Linked DNA regions of Teredinibacter purpureus. The protein of the gene in region 1 interacts with the protein of each later gene in a pairwise test. Links are inferred from orthologs where the notes say so. Each region holds a gene or a part of one and is shown on either strand. Other genes may lie near its edges. The genes, in order: dnaQ and dnaE.

The links.
Region 2: the proteins of dnaQ (region 1) and dnaE interact in binary tests that used the Escherichia coli proteins (3 or more experiments, as listed by UniProt). The link is inferred for Teredinibacter purpureus from one-to-one orthologs.

What each region holds. Positions count from the first base shown.
Region 1 is NZ_CP060092.1:3,414,624-3,420,488, reverse strand. Bases 1,379-4,333 are described here. They hold dnaQ (DNA polymerase III subunit epsilon), read left to right. Parts: upstream 1,379-2,475; coding sequence 2,476-3,192; downstream 3,193-4,333. Other genes in these bases: nhaB (sodium/proton antiporter NhaB), read right to left, coding at 3,197-4,333; rnhA (ribonuclease HI), read left to right, coding at 2,030-2,461; H5647_RS14910 (methyltransferase domain-containing protein), read left to right, coding at 1,379-2,025. In the rest of the region: H5647_RS14920 (lytic transglycosylase), read right to left, coding at 1-105; gloB (hydroxyacylglutathione hydrolase), read right to left, coding at 248-1,027; more of H5647_RS14910, read left to right, coding at 1,183-1,378; more of nhaB, read right to left, coding at 4,334-4,699; H5647_RS14890 (hypothetical protein), read left to right, coding at 5,186-5,865. UniProt on the Escherichia coli protein: DNA polymerase III is a complex, multichain enzyme responsible for most of the replicative synthesis in bacteria. The epsilon subunit contain the editing function and is a proofreading 3'-5' exonuclease.
Region 2 is NZ_CP060092.1:4,231,412-4,238,407, reverse strand. The notes cover bases 2,911-6,996. They hold dnaE (DNA polymerase III subunit alpha), read left to right. Parts: upstream 2,911-3,295; coding sequence 3,296-6,796; downstream 6,797-6,996. Other genes in these bases: H5647_RS18890 (TonB-dependent receptor domain-containing protein), read left to right, coding at 2,911-2,986. Outside these bases: more of H5647_RS18890, read left to right, coding at 1-2,910. UniProt on the Escherichia coli protein: DNA polymerase III is a complex, multichain enzyme responsible for most of the replicative synthesis in bacteria. This DNA polymerase also exhibits 3' to 5' exonuclease activity. The alpha chain is the DNA polymerase catalytic subunit.

The DNA.
Region 1 (5,865 bases):
ATTTGCACAGCCGGAAAGCAATAGGCTCGAGAGGATGAGCGACCAGCAAGTGGCTTGAAAAAGGCGAATAGTTCGTTGAGTCAGTGCAGGCATAGGGTACGTCAAATTATCTCTTTGGTATCAATTGGCGAATAGGTGTGACCTTCGCCTTTCATATTGGTTCTATGCGCTGTGATTTTCGCAAGAAACAACGTTAAGAACTGCAGTTTACTGGTCGAGTCAGGGATTGCAAGGCCGGCCCTCTCGGTCAAAAATGATCTTTCCAAAGCCTTAAATGGGTAAAAATCGTTTGCTCGTCGGAGGCGTCTATTGAGAAATGACCTTTTACAGCGTCTACCACCTCTTGATCATTGCAGCGCATAAAAGGGTTAAGTGCTAATTCACGTGCTACGGTGGTGGGTAGGGTTATCGCGTGTTTGTTGCGCTGTTGAGCGACCCATCGGGTGTAATCTTTAACGCTGCGGTTGTTCGGCATTACCGCTTTAGCGAACGTTAAATTGGCCTGTGTATATTCATGAGTAGGGTATATGAGGGTCGATGAAGGGAGTTCCTTGATCATGTCTAATGAGTGTTTGAGTTGCTCGGCGGTGCCACCGAGTAGCCGCCCACAGCCGGCAGAAAAGAGCGTGTCACCACAAAAAAGAATAGGTTGCTCTTGGTGTAACAGTTGATAGCCGATATGTTCTTCGGTGTGACCGGGAATAGCGATTACAGCCAGTTGACCATTAGCGCAAGGTGAGATAGTTGCACCGCTAATGAGTGGGTGTGTAACCTGCGGTATGGCGTGGCTGTCGGGCCCGTAGACAGGGCATTGCGCAGCGTCTACTAATGTTTTTATGCCGTCGGTATGATCCCAGTGGTGGTGTGTCACTAGAATAGCCGTGAGCTTTCGGTTATTTTCTTGAAGAAACTGCGTGACCGGTTCGGCTAGGCCTGGGTCAATAATAATGGCATCGTTTGAGTTTTTGGGTAGCAATGCCCAGACATAGTTATCTTGAAGTATTGGTATAGCTTTTATCTCTATCATATTGATATATATAATATTTGGAGGAGTTGGTGTGATTGGTCGCGCGTTACATAAAGGTATAGTACCTTCTTTCGAAGCGCTTGTTTTCTTTTGGGGAGTGTTACATTATTGCGTCACATTCGAAAGTGCAACAAGGCAAAATGCTGAAGAATTTTATGAGAGCGCATACTAGTCTCAAGCCATTGCACCAAACCATCGGGAGTATTGCTAAGTGGTACGAAACACCCCTTGGGCAATCAATGTTGGCTGCACAACAACAGGTGTTAAGTGAAGAGCTGAGTTGTTTATTTGGTTACCACCTTATGCAGCTTAGCGTGTTGCCCAATCGGCGCCTGTCTGAGTCTAGCCGTATCAACCATTGTTTTTCTTTGTCGCCAGCGGTTGTGAATTCCTCCGATGTTAAAACCCATCTATGTGATGTCCAAGGTTTGGCCGATTTGGATGCTTTGCCACTGCCAGATGAATCAATAGATGTTACTTTGTTGCATCATGTACTGGAGTTCTCCAATAACCCCCATAAAGTGCTCAAAGAAGCCGCTAGAGTGACGGTGCCGCGTGGGCATATTGTTATATTCGGGTTCAACCCTCTGAGTATGCTGGGATTGATTCAGTTAATTGCTCAATTTTACAGCGCTAATGTTATCTGGAAACGACGAGCGTTGAGAGCGGGGCGGTTACGCGATTGGTTAGAGTTTTTGGATTTTTCCTGCGTTAGGCTTCAATATCTATCGCATAATTTACCCATTAATCACGCTCGCTATCAGGTGCACAGCCGTTTTATGTCATGTAAAACAGGTTCAACAGTGCCTTTTGGCTCGACTTTTTGCCTGATAGCGCGAAAAGATAAGGTCGGGTTAACACCCCTTAAACCCGAGTGGGATAAATCTACATTGCTGGGGGCTTCGCAAATACGTAAGCGCTCGATGAGTGCTCGAAGTAGTCGATCTGCTTTAATACTGCCGTTAAGGCGCAAAAATAAATTTCATTTAAAACGGTAATCCATTGAAAAAAGTTGAATTATTTTCCGACGGGGCCTGTAGAGGTAATCCCGGGCCTGGTGGTTGGGGCGTGTTATTACGGCACGGCGATACTGAAAAAGAACTCTACGGTGGCGAAGCTCATACCACGAATAACCGAATGGAGTTGCAGGCGGCAATTGAAGGATTAACCGCGCTCAAAGAATCCTGTGATGTCACGCTGGTGACTGATTCTCAGTATGTTCGTAAAGGCATTACCGAGTGGATAACAAATTGGAAGCGCAATAATTGGCGTAATGCGGCTAAAAAACCCGTGGTAAATAAGGATTTGTGGCAGGCTCTTGATGAACAAGCCGCAAGGCATACTGTGCAGTGGAATTGGGTAAAAGGGCACAGTGGTCATCGTGAAAATGACATTGCTGACCAGTTGGCGAATCGTGGCATTGATGAACAATAGAAAGGAATTATAACGTGCGACAAGTCGTATTGGATACAGAGACAACCGGTCTGGAGCCATCTCAAGGCCATAAGATTATTGAGATTGGTTGTGTGGAAATGGTGAACCGTAAATTAACGGGCCGACATTACCATCAATATATCAAGCCTATGCGTGAAATTGATGAAGGTGCCATTGAGGTGCACGGTATCACCAATGAAATGTTGGCAGATAAACCGGTGTTTGCTCAAATTGCGCAAGAGTTTTTAACGTTTATTGGCGATGCAGAACTCGTTATTCATAATGCTCCCTTTGATGTGGGCTTTTTGAATCATGAGCTAAAACAGATGAATCAAAATTTGGCCACTATCGAAGCGCGTTGTGGGATTTTAGATACCCTGGTCTATGCACGCCGAAAACATCCGGGGCAGAAAAATAACCTCGATGCTTTGTGTAAGCGGTACGGTGCGGACAACTCTCAGAGAGACCTGCATGGGGCTCTGCTGGATGCGGAAATTCTAGCTGACGTTTATTTGCTAATGACCGGTGGCCAAACTAATTTGGCATTAAATGCGAACCAAGTAGAGGGAAGTGATAGCGGTGAGAGTGGCGATACAATTATGCGCATGGACAATGCCCGCCGTACTTTAAAGGTCATACGTGCCAGCGATGAAGAGCTGGCACTGCATGAGTCTAAATTAGCCACCGTAGACAAAGCTTCCGGTGGCAACTGTGTATGGTTAAAACCCTAGGGTTTTAACCGGCTAGTTGAAAGACGGCAATAAAGCCTACTATCCCTAATACAAAGGTATAAGGCAGAGCCATTATTACCATGCGGCCGTATGAGAGCCTAATAAGTGGGGCTAAAGCGGAGGTTAAAAGGAATAAAAAAGCCGCTTGTCCGTTGGGGGTTGCAACACTTGGCAAGTTGGTACCGGTGTTAATGGCAACTGCTAGCAAGTCGAAGTGCTCGCGACTAATCTCGCCAGCCTCTAGAGCACTTTTAACTTCAGTAATATATACGGTAGCGACAAACACGTTGTCACTGATCATAGATAAAATACCATTTGCTGCAAAAAACATCGGCCCTTGTATATTCTGATCCAATGACAGCAGCGCATGGGTAATAGGCTGGAATAGATGTTGGTCGTGAATGACGGCAACAATAGCGAAAAACACAACAAGCAATGCCGTAAAGGGGAGCGCTTCTTCAAATGCGTGGCCGATACGGTGTTCATCAATAATACCGTTGAACGCTGTTAAGAAGACAATAATAGCAAGCCCAATGAGACCGACTTCAGCTACGTGAGTCGCGAGAGCGAGAACCAACAACAGGGCGCCTACTGCTTGAACAATAAGCTCCACCTTTTCTTTCGTGGTTCGTTTAGCCGATTCTTCCTGATCAAAGTCCATTAATATTTTTCGTACGCTCTCGGGTAATTTTGCACCGTAACCCAGCACACCAAGCTTTTCGACAAGCGCGCAAGTCATAAGGCCTGCAACCAAGGCTGGCATGGATACAGGGGCCATAACTTTGAAAAACTCGATGAAATCCCATCCCGCTTGCTGGGCAATTAGTAGGTTTTGGGGCTCACCAACCAACGTGCAAACGCCGCCTAATGCGGTACCTATGGCGCCGTGCATCACGAGACTGCGTAAGAAGGCCCTGAAGGTTTCGAGATCCTCACGATGGTGATCGTGAACATCCCCATCGTGAGAGTGGTCGTGATTACCTGTTTTATGCCCCCCAGATGCGTATCGATGATAAACAGCGTAAAACCCTACCGAGACGGCTATGAGTACGGCGGTCACGGTTAACGCATCAAGGAAGGCGGAAAGAACTGCTGAGACCACCGAAAAGAGTAGCGATAACAGTATTTTGGAGCGTATACCTAGCAATATTTTTGTGAAGACAAAAAGTAGAAGGCTCTTCATAAAGTAGATGCCTGCCACCATAAACATCAGCAGTAATATTACTTCAAAGTTAGCTTCGGTTTCATGAAAAACACTCTCTGGAGAGGTCATTCCAATCGCAACAGCTTCTATTGCAAGTAGGCCGCCCGGCTGAAGGGGGTAGCACTTAAGCGCCATAGCCAGTGTAAAAATAAACTCGAGGATGAGTACCCAACCCGCTATGAAAGGATCGAAAGCGAAGAGAAAGGGGTTAATTACGAGAAACGCTATGATTGTTTGCTTGTACCAGGTACCAGACTGACCGAGAAAATTGTCCGTTAGGGCGGCTAATGGGTTTTGTTGCATGGCGTGAATTCCTTAAATATCACAAAAATAAGGCTGATGCTGACTTTCTAACTTAACCCATTAAGAGTAGCTCATAGTATGAACGCCATTGGGAGAGTGCTAAAGGGCCAGAATAGAGGTTGTTTACTTGCGACGACTGCCCCGCTTGCGCAATGATAATATTGATTTTACATGTCCAAGCGGGCCGGTAAAATGACGGAGTTTTACTTAAAAATCAACATTTATCAGAGACTTACTGTTTGGCGTTGGGCGAATATTGATCGCCCAGTATAGAATTTGGTCCCTTAGGCGCCTTGGTTGATGTTGTGGCGTCGTTTGCAGTGTCGTACGTGTTAAGCAAGGCAATGTGACTAGATCGAGATTTTCTATTAAGGTAATTGGGTAACTCTCAGAAAATTAAAGACTTTTTAACATTAGCCATTATACTTAACTGAATTATACATCCGTATTCCGGCAAGAACCCACCCCTAGCGAGGACGTCGTATAGTGAACTCATCAACTGATGCCGTTAATTTTCAATCACTTAAATTAGTGCGTGATGAATTAGTGGCCACCATTGACGACTCGGCACGTAATTTAGAAAATTTCGTAGGGCAGCAGCAAAATAGTGAATCGTTGCAAAACTGCATAGATGGCATTCGTCAGATAGTCGGCATTTTGCGGTTAATTCAATTTCGTGGGGCTTGTTTGCTAGCCGAAGAGCTGCTGGTAACCGCTACGGATATATCCCCGGGCAATTCAGGTGCCGAATATGACAGGCGCCTAGAAGTTATATCGAATACGTTTTTTGTGCTAACGCGTTACCTAGAATACATTCAGCAAGTTGAGCGAAAAATTCCTGTTTTGCTTATTCCTCAAATTAATGAACTCCGAAAAGTTCGGTTTGAACCGGCGCTTACCGAGTGTCATTTTTTTCATGTCGATTTAAGCCAAACACCGGTAATGCCGGCTTTCGAGCCTTTAGATCTGCAAGGAAGCGCGTTTGATCAGGTGGTGTCGAGACTGCGCCAAATGTATCAAATAGGGCTTCTGGGGTTGATGCGTGAAAAACAGGTTAAAAACTCTTATGCCATGATGCGCCGAGCGATGATCCGAATGCAGCGTTTGTCTGGCAGTAGCCATGCTTTGACACAACTTTGGTGGATGTCGAATCTCGTGCTCGATGC
Region 2 (6,996 bases), 820 kb from region 1 along the record:
GGAGGGGATTCCTTCAGAGCTATTGGGCGGGTTAGAAGTCTATAAATCGCCTACTGCATCAATTATCGAAGGTGGTATGGGGGGCGTAGTCAATTTAAAAACGCGCGATCCTTTAATGTTGAAAGACACCTTATTCGCAGCTAATCTCAAGCTTGATCAAGGTTCCACCTCGAGTGAAGTAAGCCCATCAGGTTTTATTGTTGCCGGCAAGGCGTGGGATGATTTCGCCGCTATAGTTTCGTTAACGGCTAACCAAAAAACAGTTGCGACAGATGTTTACGATGCGAATACACGTGGTGTTCGCATGATAACTATGCCGTCGACTTATACGACTACTGATGGTGACGGCGAAGAAGTTACGTTGCCGATTATGTCTAGCAATGCTGGGGAGAATTACGTCGCACCGGCTTTAGCCTATATTTCTGACCACCAAATGGAGCGTGAGCGTGTAGGGGCTTCGTTAAACTTGGCGTGGAATGTTAGCGATTCCGTTACACTTGGTTTCGATTGGTTTCACTCTGACTTAAATATTACTGCCGAAAGCTATACCGTAAAGCACACGTTTCGGGATAACAATGACAACCTAAATGATCGAGACGAGGTTGTTGACGCAACATTGCTTGATGTTGGCCAAGACTTCAATATTCTCACTGGTGCCCGAGTTTCCATGGGCGAAGGTGAAACGAATTCTGCGGGCGAAGTATTTGAAAGCACTTCTGATAACTTTGTATTTAAAATTAATGCAACGCCTAATGATCGGGTTACGCTATCGGGCGATATTACCTATGCTACTTCAGAGGTTGATCAGCGCGCAGGCTATGCGGATACTCGTTTCGATCAATATCGGATGACTCGCTGGGTAGGCACCGATGGGGATGCCGGAGGCACCCCAACAGGTTGGGGACCAAGCCCTGCAGGTAACCCTTCTGCTCCAGTAAACTCCGTATTCTTCTATGACTCTTCATCGGGTGGTATGCCGGTAATTGGTTTCGAGGACACTCAATCCTTATCGGACGTTAATGGGCTGTTGTATAAGTCCCATTGGGCGTTGGGATCGACGGCTAAGGTTGACAATATTGCGGTACGTGGCGATGTTGAGATCGATATAGATGGTAACCGTTTAAAGACAATGAAATTTGGTTTCCGTCACGCTAATGAAACAACTGAATTTGATGAGTTGCGTTATATGTCTGATTACAGCCAGACAGAAGGCGCTATGAGCCCTACGTTGTACAACTCAGACGGATCAATTGCTTCCGCAACAACATTCAACCCCAATGTTGCGCCAGGCGAAAATATGAATAATGTCGGTATTCGCGAAGCCGTTTATTACGATCTATGCGGCAACGGCGGGTTACCTGCCGGCAGAACATGCGATATCAATGGCGATGGTTTTGATGATAACCAAACTTTCGGGCCTTATGGGTACTTTATGGATGCCGCGATTGGCTCCAAGTCTTTTGATCTACTTGAGCGACTCTATATAACCGACGCTGATGGTGATGTAACTGATCCCGCGGTGGTTGCTGCTTTTGAAGCTGCTGCACCTAATTGGTTTGCTGCAGATCCTGGCGGCAAAGCGTACGCCTTGGATGAGGACGACGAAGTTGTATATCTTGCTCGTCCAATGTCTGTTTCGCTGTATGGTATTGATACTGATATCGATTGGGAGCGCTGGAGAAACTCACCGGGCTACTTACCGTGGGAAACATATGCTGAGAATCCTGGCCGGTCGACCGTTGTTTCGGACTTCTACTCAAGTGGAGCCTATAACACACGGGACCTAGTCGTAAGCGATGCATCACAAATTACCTCAGGTGTAGAGGCCTGGCGTGCGAGTTTAACGCCAAACACCCCAGGGAGCTGGTTCCAAGTGCCTTTCGAATCTTGGAAAGTGGAACAAGTCACGGACGCGTTTTACTCTGAATTCGATTTTGAAGGCGTTGATATTCCCTATACCTTAAACATGGGTGTACGGGTGGTAGGTACAACTGTCTCAGTGACGAAGGCGACCGTTGACAACCCCGAAGCGACTACGTGGTCTATAGCATCAGACGGCTGGAATAGCCAAGGTGTATTATTGGATTGGGGTACGTCGACGGAAACAACAACTTACTGGGATGTTCTACCAAGTCTGAACTACAACTTGGATCTCACCGACGATACTAAATTGCGTGTAACTGCTGCAAAAGTTATTGCACGGCCAAGCTTGCAAGATCTCGGTAAAGGTTTCTCGAAGAACTTCACACGAAACGATGAGTCTGGCTCAACGTTCTACCAGTTCATTGGGGGAAGTGATGGTAACCCAACATTAGACCCCTTCCGAGCCAAGCAAGTTGATGTAATGTACGAATGGTATTTTGGCGAGCTCGGTATGTTATCCGGTGGGCTTTTCTTCAAATCAATTGACTCATTTATCGAAGGCGGTAGTGTCGATCACACAGAAGCCGACGGTAACCCCATGAGTGACGATGGTACCAGTACGGCACCCGTAACCAAGCCTGTAAACGGTGACGGCGGCAGTGTAAACGGAATGGAACTCCAGATTCAGCAAGCCTGGGATAATGGGTTTGGCGCGTCGTTTAACTACACCTATTCGGCCTCAAATACGACATCCTCAACTGATTCCGATCAGAACTACGGCTTACCTGGAGTCTCTGAGAACGCATACAACCTAATGGCTTTCTATGAAACAGAAATGATGAGTGCACGTCTTGCCTATTCTTGGCGTGATGACTTTGTTTCGCCTGATAGAGCCAATAGTGGTGTTGCGAATTCGCCCTACACTCTGACTGAGAAATTTGATGCCTATGGTCAGTGGGACGCGCAATTGACGTACAACGTATTAGATAATCTATCGGTTACGGTTGAAGGTATCAACTTAACAGAAGAAGATCAAAATGCGTACATGGGATGGAAACAGCTACCGTCTCAGTATGTCAACCAAGAGCGACGATTGGTATTAGGTGTGACCTATCGTATGTAAACGATTGAAATAGCGACCCAAGGGTTGAATATTAACACTCACGAAGCGCATCGCAAGATGCGCTTTTTTACATTGGGCTTCTATTTTTTTCGTAGCATGCTTGGAGATTAAGGGGTGGTAATAGACTGCTTTTCCCTCTTTCAGGTAACTTTCAGAAGCATTTATGGTCACGAGGTACTAGTCTTACCGGTAATAATTGGCGTTGAATGACGTGACGCCACGCAAAGTTAACGGTCACTAGAGCGTTTTAGTTCGATGCTTTGTAGTAATATTGCAGGCCCTCCCTCTATAGCTAAGTCTTCCTATTTTATGAGTGTAAAATTTGTACATTTACGTGTTCGCACGGAATTTTCATTAGTCGACAGTATTGTTCGCGTGAAACCGCTTTTGGCACGGGTGGTCAGCGAAGGGATGCCGGCGTGTGGCATAAGTGATTTACATAATTTTTTTGGTTTATTGAAGTTTTACCGAGCGGCACAAGGTGCTGGGGTAAAACCTATATGTGGTTGCGATTTTCGTCTACACAGTAGCGATGACGATATTCGTCCACCCCTCATTACCTTGTTTGCGCGTAATGTCGAAGGTTATAAAAACATAACCGCACTGATTTCTCGCTCCTATCAGGAAGGTCAATACCATGGAGAACCCTATCTCGATCCGGAATGGTTAAAAGAACATTCATCGGGCGTTATAGCGCTTTCGGGAGCGAAATTTGGTGATATTGGCCAGTTGTTAGTGACAGGAAAGCTTGAAGAGGCAAAAACACAATTATTGGCATGGATGGCGATTTTTCCAGATGCCTTTTATATAGAGTTACAACGTACAGGGCGTGAGCACGACGAATTATACTTACATCGTGCTGTCGACCTCGCCTCAGATGTCGGCTGTCCGGTTGTTGCTACCAACGACGTTCGTTTTCTCGACTCATCCCAACATGAAGTGCACGAGGCGCGAGTGTGCATTGGTGAAGGTAGGGCGCTGGATGACCCTCGTCGTGAACGAAAATATAGTGATCAGCAATATTTTCGAACGGCGTCAGAAATGGCTGAGCTTTTCTCAGATATTCCCGAAGCGTTAGAAAATACCTTAGAACTCGCAAAACGTTGTAACCTCGAAATTGAGCTCGGCAAGTATTACCTGCCTGAATATCCGATTCCTGACGGGTTAACAGAAAATGAATACTTCGCCAAGATTAGTTACGACGGCCTAGATAAACGTCTTCTAAAAATTCTTGATGTAGAGGCTAGCGACTACAACGTTCGAAAGCAAGATTACCTCGACCGTTTGAAATTTGAATTAGACATCATAATCCAGATGGGTTTCCCTGGTTACTTTCTTATCGTAATGGATTTTATTCAGTGGGCGAAAGACCATAAAATTCCCGTTGGGCCTGGGCGTGGTTCTGGTGCGGGTTCCCTGGTCGCTTACGTGCTCGACATTACCGATCTAGACCCCTTACAGTACGATCTCCTTTTCGAGCGGTTTTTGAACCCTGAGCGAGTATCGATGCCGGATTTTGATATCGATTTTTGTATGGAAGATCGTGACAAAGTTATCGGCTACGTGGCTGACAATTACGGGAGAGATGCGGTTTCTCAGATCATCACTTTTGGTACTATGGCCGCTAAAGCAGTGGTGCGAGATGTTGCGCGTGTTCAAGGAAAATCGTACGGTTTAGCCGACAAACTTTCCAAAATGATTCCTCCTGATGTAGGTATGACGCTTACCAAAGCGTATGAACAAGAAGACATTTTACAGGAATTTTTAAAAAACGACGGTGATGGACAAGAAATTTGGGATGTCGCCTTACAGCTAGAAGGCGTTACTCGAAACGTTGGTAAACATGCGGGTGGTGTGGTGATAGCACCAACGAAGCTCGTTGATTTTGCACCCTTATACTGTGACGAAACCGGTAGCGGTTTGGTTACCCAGTTTGACAAAAATGACGTAGAAGATGCGGGCCTTGTTAAGTTCGACTTCCTTGGCTTACGCACGCTCACGATTATTGACTGGGCGATAAAAATGATTGATTGCCGCCGAGAGACCCTTGGTGAGCTGCCGCTGGATATCACCACCATACCGCTCGACGACGCCCAGACATTCGCCATGCTCAAGCGCGCGGAGACTACCGCTGTATTCCAGTTAGAATCACGCGGCATGAAAGATCTTATTAAGCGGTTACAACCCGATACCCTCGAAGAAATGATCGCACTTGTGGCGCTGTTTCGTCCCGGCCCCTTGCAGTCTGGCATGGTTGACGATTTTATTAATCGTAAGCACGGCCGCGCAAAAGTGGCTTACCCCGATGCCACCTATCAGCATGACAGCCTTAAGCCAATTTTAGAGCCGACTTATGGCGTTATCGTGTATCAAGAACAAGTGATGCAAATTGCCCAAGTGCTCGCCGGTTATAGTCTTGGTGGTGCAGATTTACTGCGTCGTGCAATGGGTAAAAAGAAGCCAGAGGAAATGGCCAAACAGCGCGAAAGTTTTGAGAACGGCGCCAAGAGTTTGGGTATTGATCCAACGCTAGCGATTAAAATTTTCGACCTTGTTGAGAAGTTTGCGGGTTACGGATTTAACAAATCGCATTCGGCAGCATATGCTTTGGTGTCTTATCAAACGGCGTGGCTAAAAGCGCATTACCCTGCACATTTTATGGCTGCCACCATGTCGTCGGATATGGACAAAACTGACAAGGTTGTGACCTTCATTGAAGAATGCCGCAACATGAAAATGCCGTTATTGCCGCCGGACGTCAATAATGGAGAATTTCAGTTTACGGTCGATGACGACGACAATATTATTTATGGTTTAGGCGCGATAAAAGGCTTAGGAGAAGGCCCTGTCGAGAATATTATAGACGCTCGAGCAAATGGCCCGTTCACAGATTTATTTGATTTTTGCGCTCGAGTAGACGGGCGTAAAGTTAACAAGCGAGCCCTTGAAGCCTTAGTGCGCAGTGGCGCTTTCGACAAAATTGGCCCAGGTCTGGATATCGATTACGACCGAGCCGTTATGTATGTTGCCATAGCGGAGGCGGTTAAAGCTGCAGAACAAAAATCGGCCAATGCCAGTGCTGGGATGAGTGACCTATTCGGAGAGGTCGTGCCAAGTGGCGATGACAACAAGTCAGTTTATCAAGATTTTCACCGTGTGCGTCGCTGGAGTATTAAAGACCGCCTAAACGGCGAAAAAGAAACCCTCGGCCTATACCTTACTGGTCACCCTATTGATGAATACGAGCAAGAACTGTCTAACTTTGTATCCTCCCGTATCGCACAGTTAAAAGGGGATAAAGGCAAACAAACAGTGGCTGGGTTAGTCGTTGCGTTTCGGGTTATGAAAACCAAACGTGGTGATACCATGGCGTTCATTACTTTAGACGATAGAACCGGTCGTTTAGAGATCGCTGTATTTGCAGACACCTACAACGAATATAGGGACAAACTGGTTAAAGACGCAATGCTGGTCGTCGAAGGACAGGTTAGCAATGACGACTACAGCGGCGGTTTAAAAATGCGAGCAGACAAAGTGTCTGACCTAACCGATGCTCGTCAGGCCTGTGTACGGGCAATAAAGTTGGCATTTAACAGTGAAAGTCTACCGCTGAACTACGCCCAGCAGCTGCAAAAAGTATTGGCAGGGCATAGAAAGGGTGCGTGTACTTTGTGGGTCGAATACCAAAAGGCTAGCTTGGGTGCACGCTATACTCTGGCCGATTGTTGGTCTGTAGCGCCAACGGACGAGTTAATGGAGGATTTACGGATACTCTATGGGCATAGCAATGTAGAGCTCGTGTACCATTAAAATACCGATTAACGAATGAGCGAAATCGATAATGGGTTTATCAGTGCGTGATTTAGGGCACACGCATAGTTAATAAACCGCTGCAATTAGACTTTATGATCACGGCAAACAGGTGGTAAACTTGCCCACCTTTAATGACAGACCCGCCCGTTTAGAAGGGCTTTCTGCACGTTTTCCGCTCAATTTAGCTGCAAAGGTCG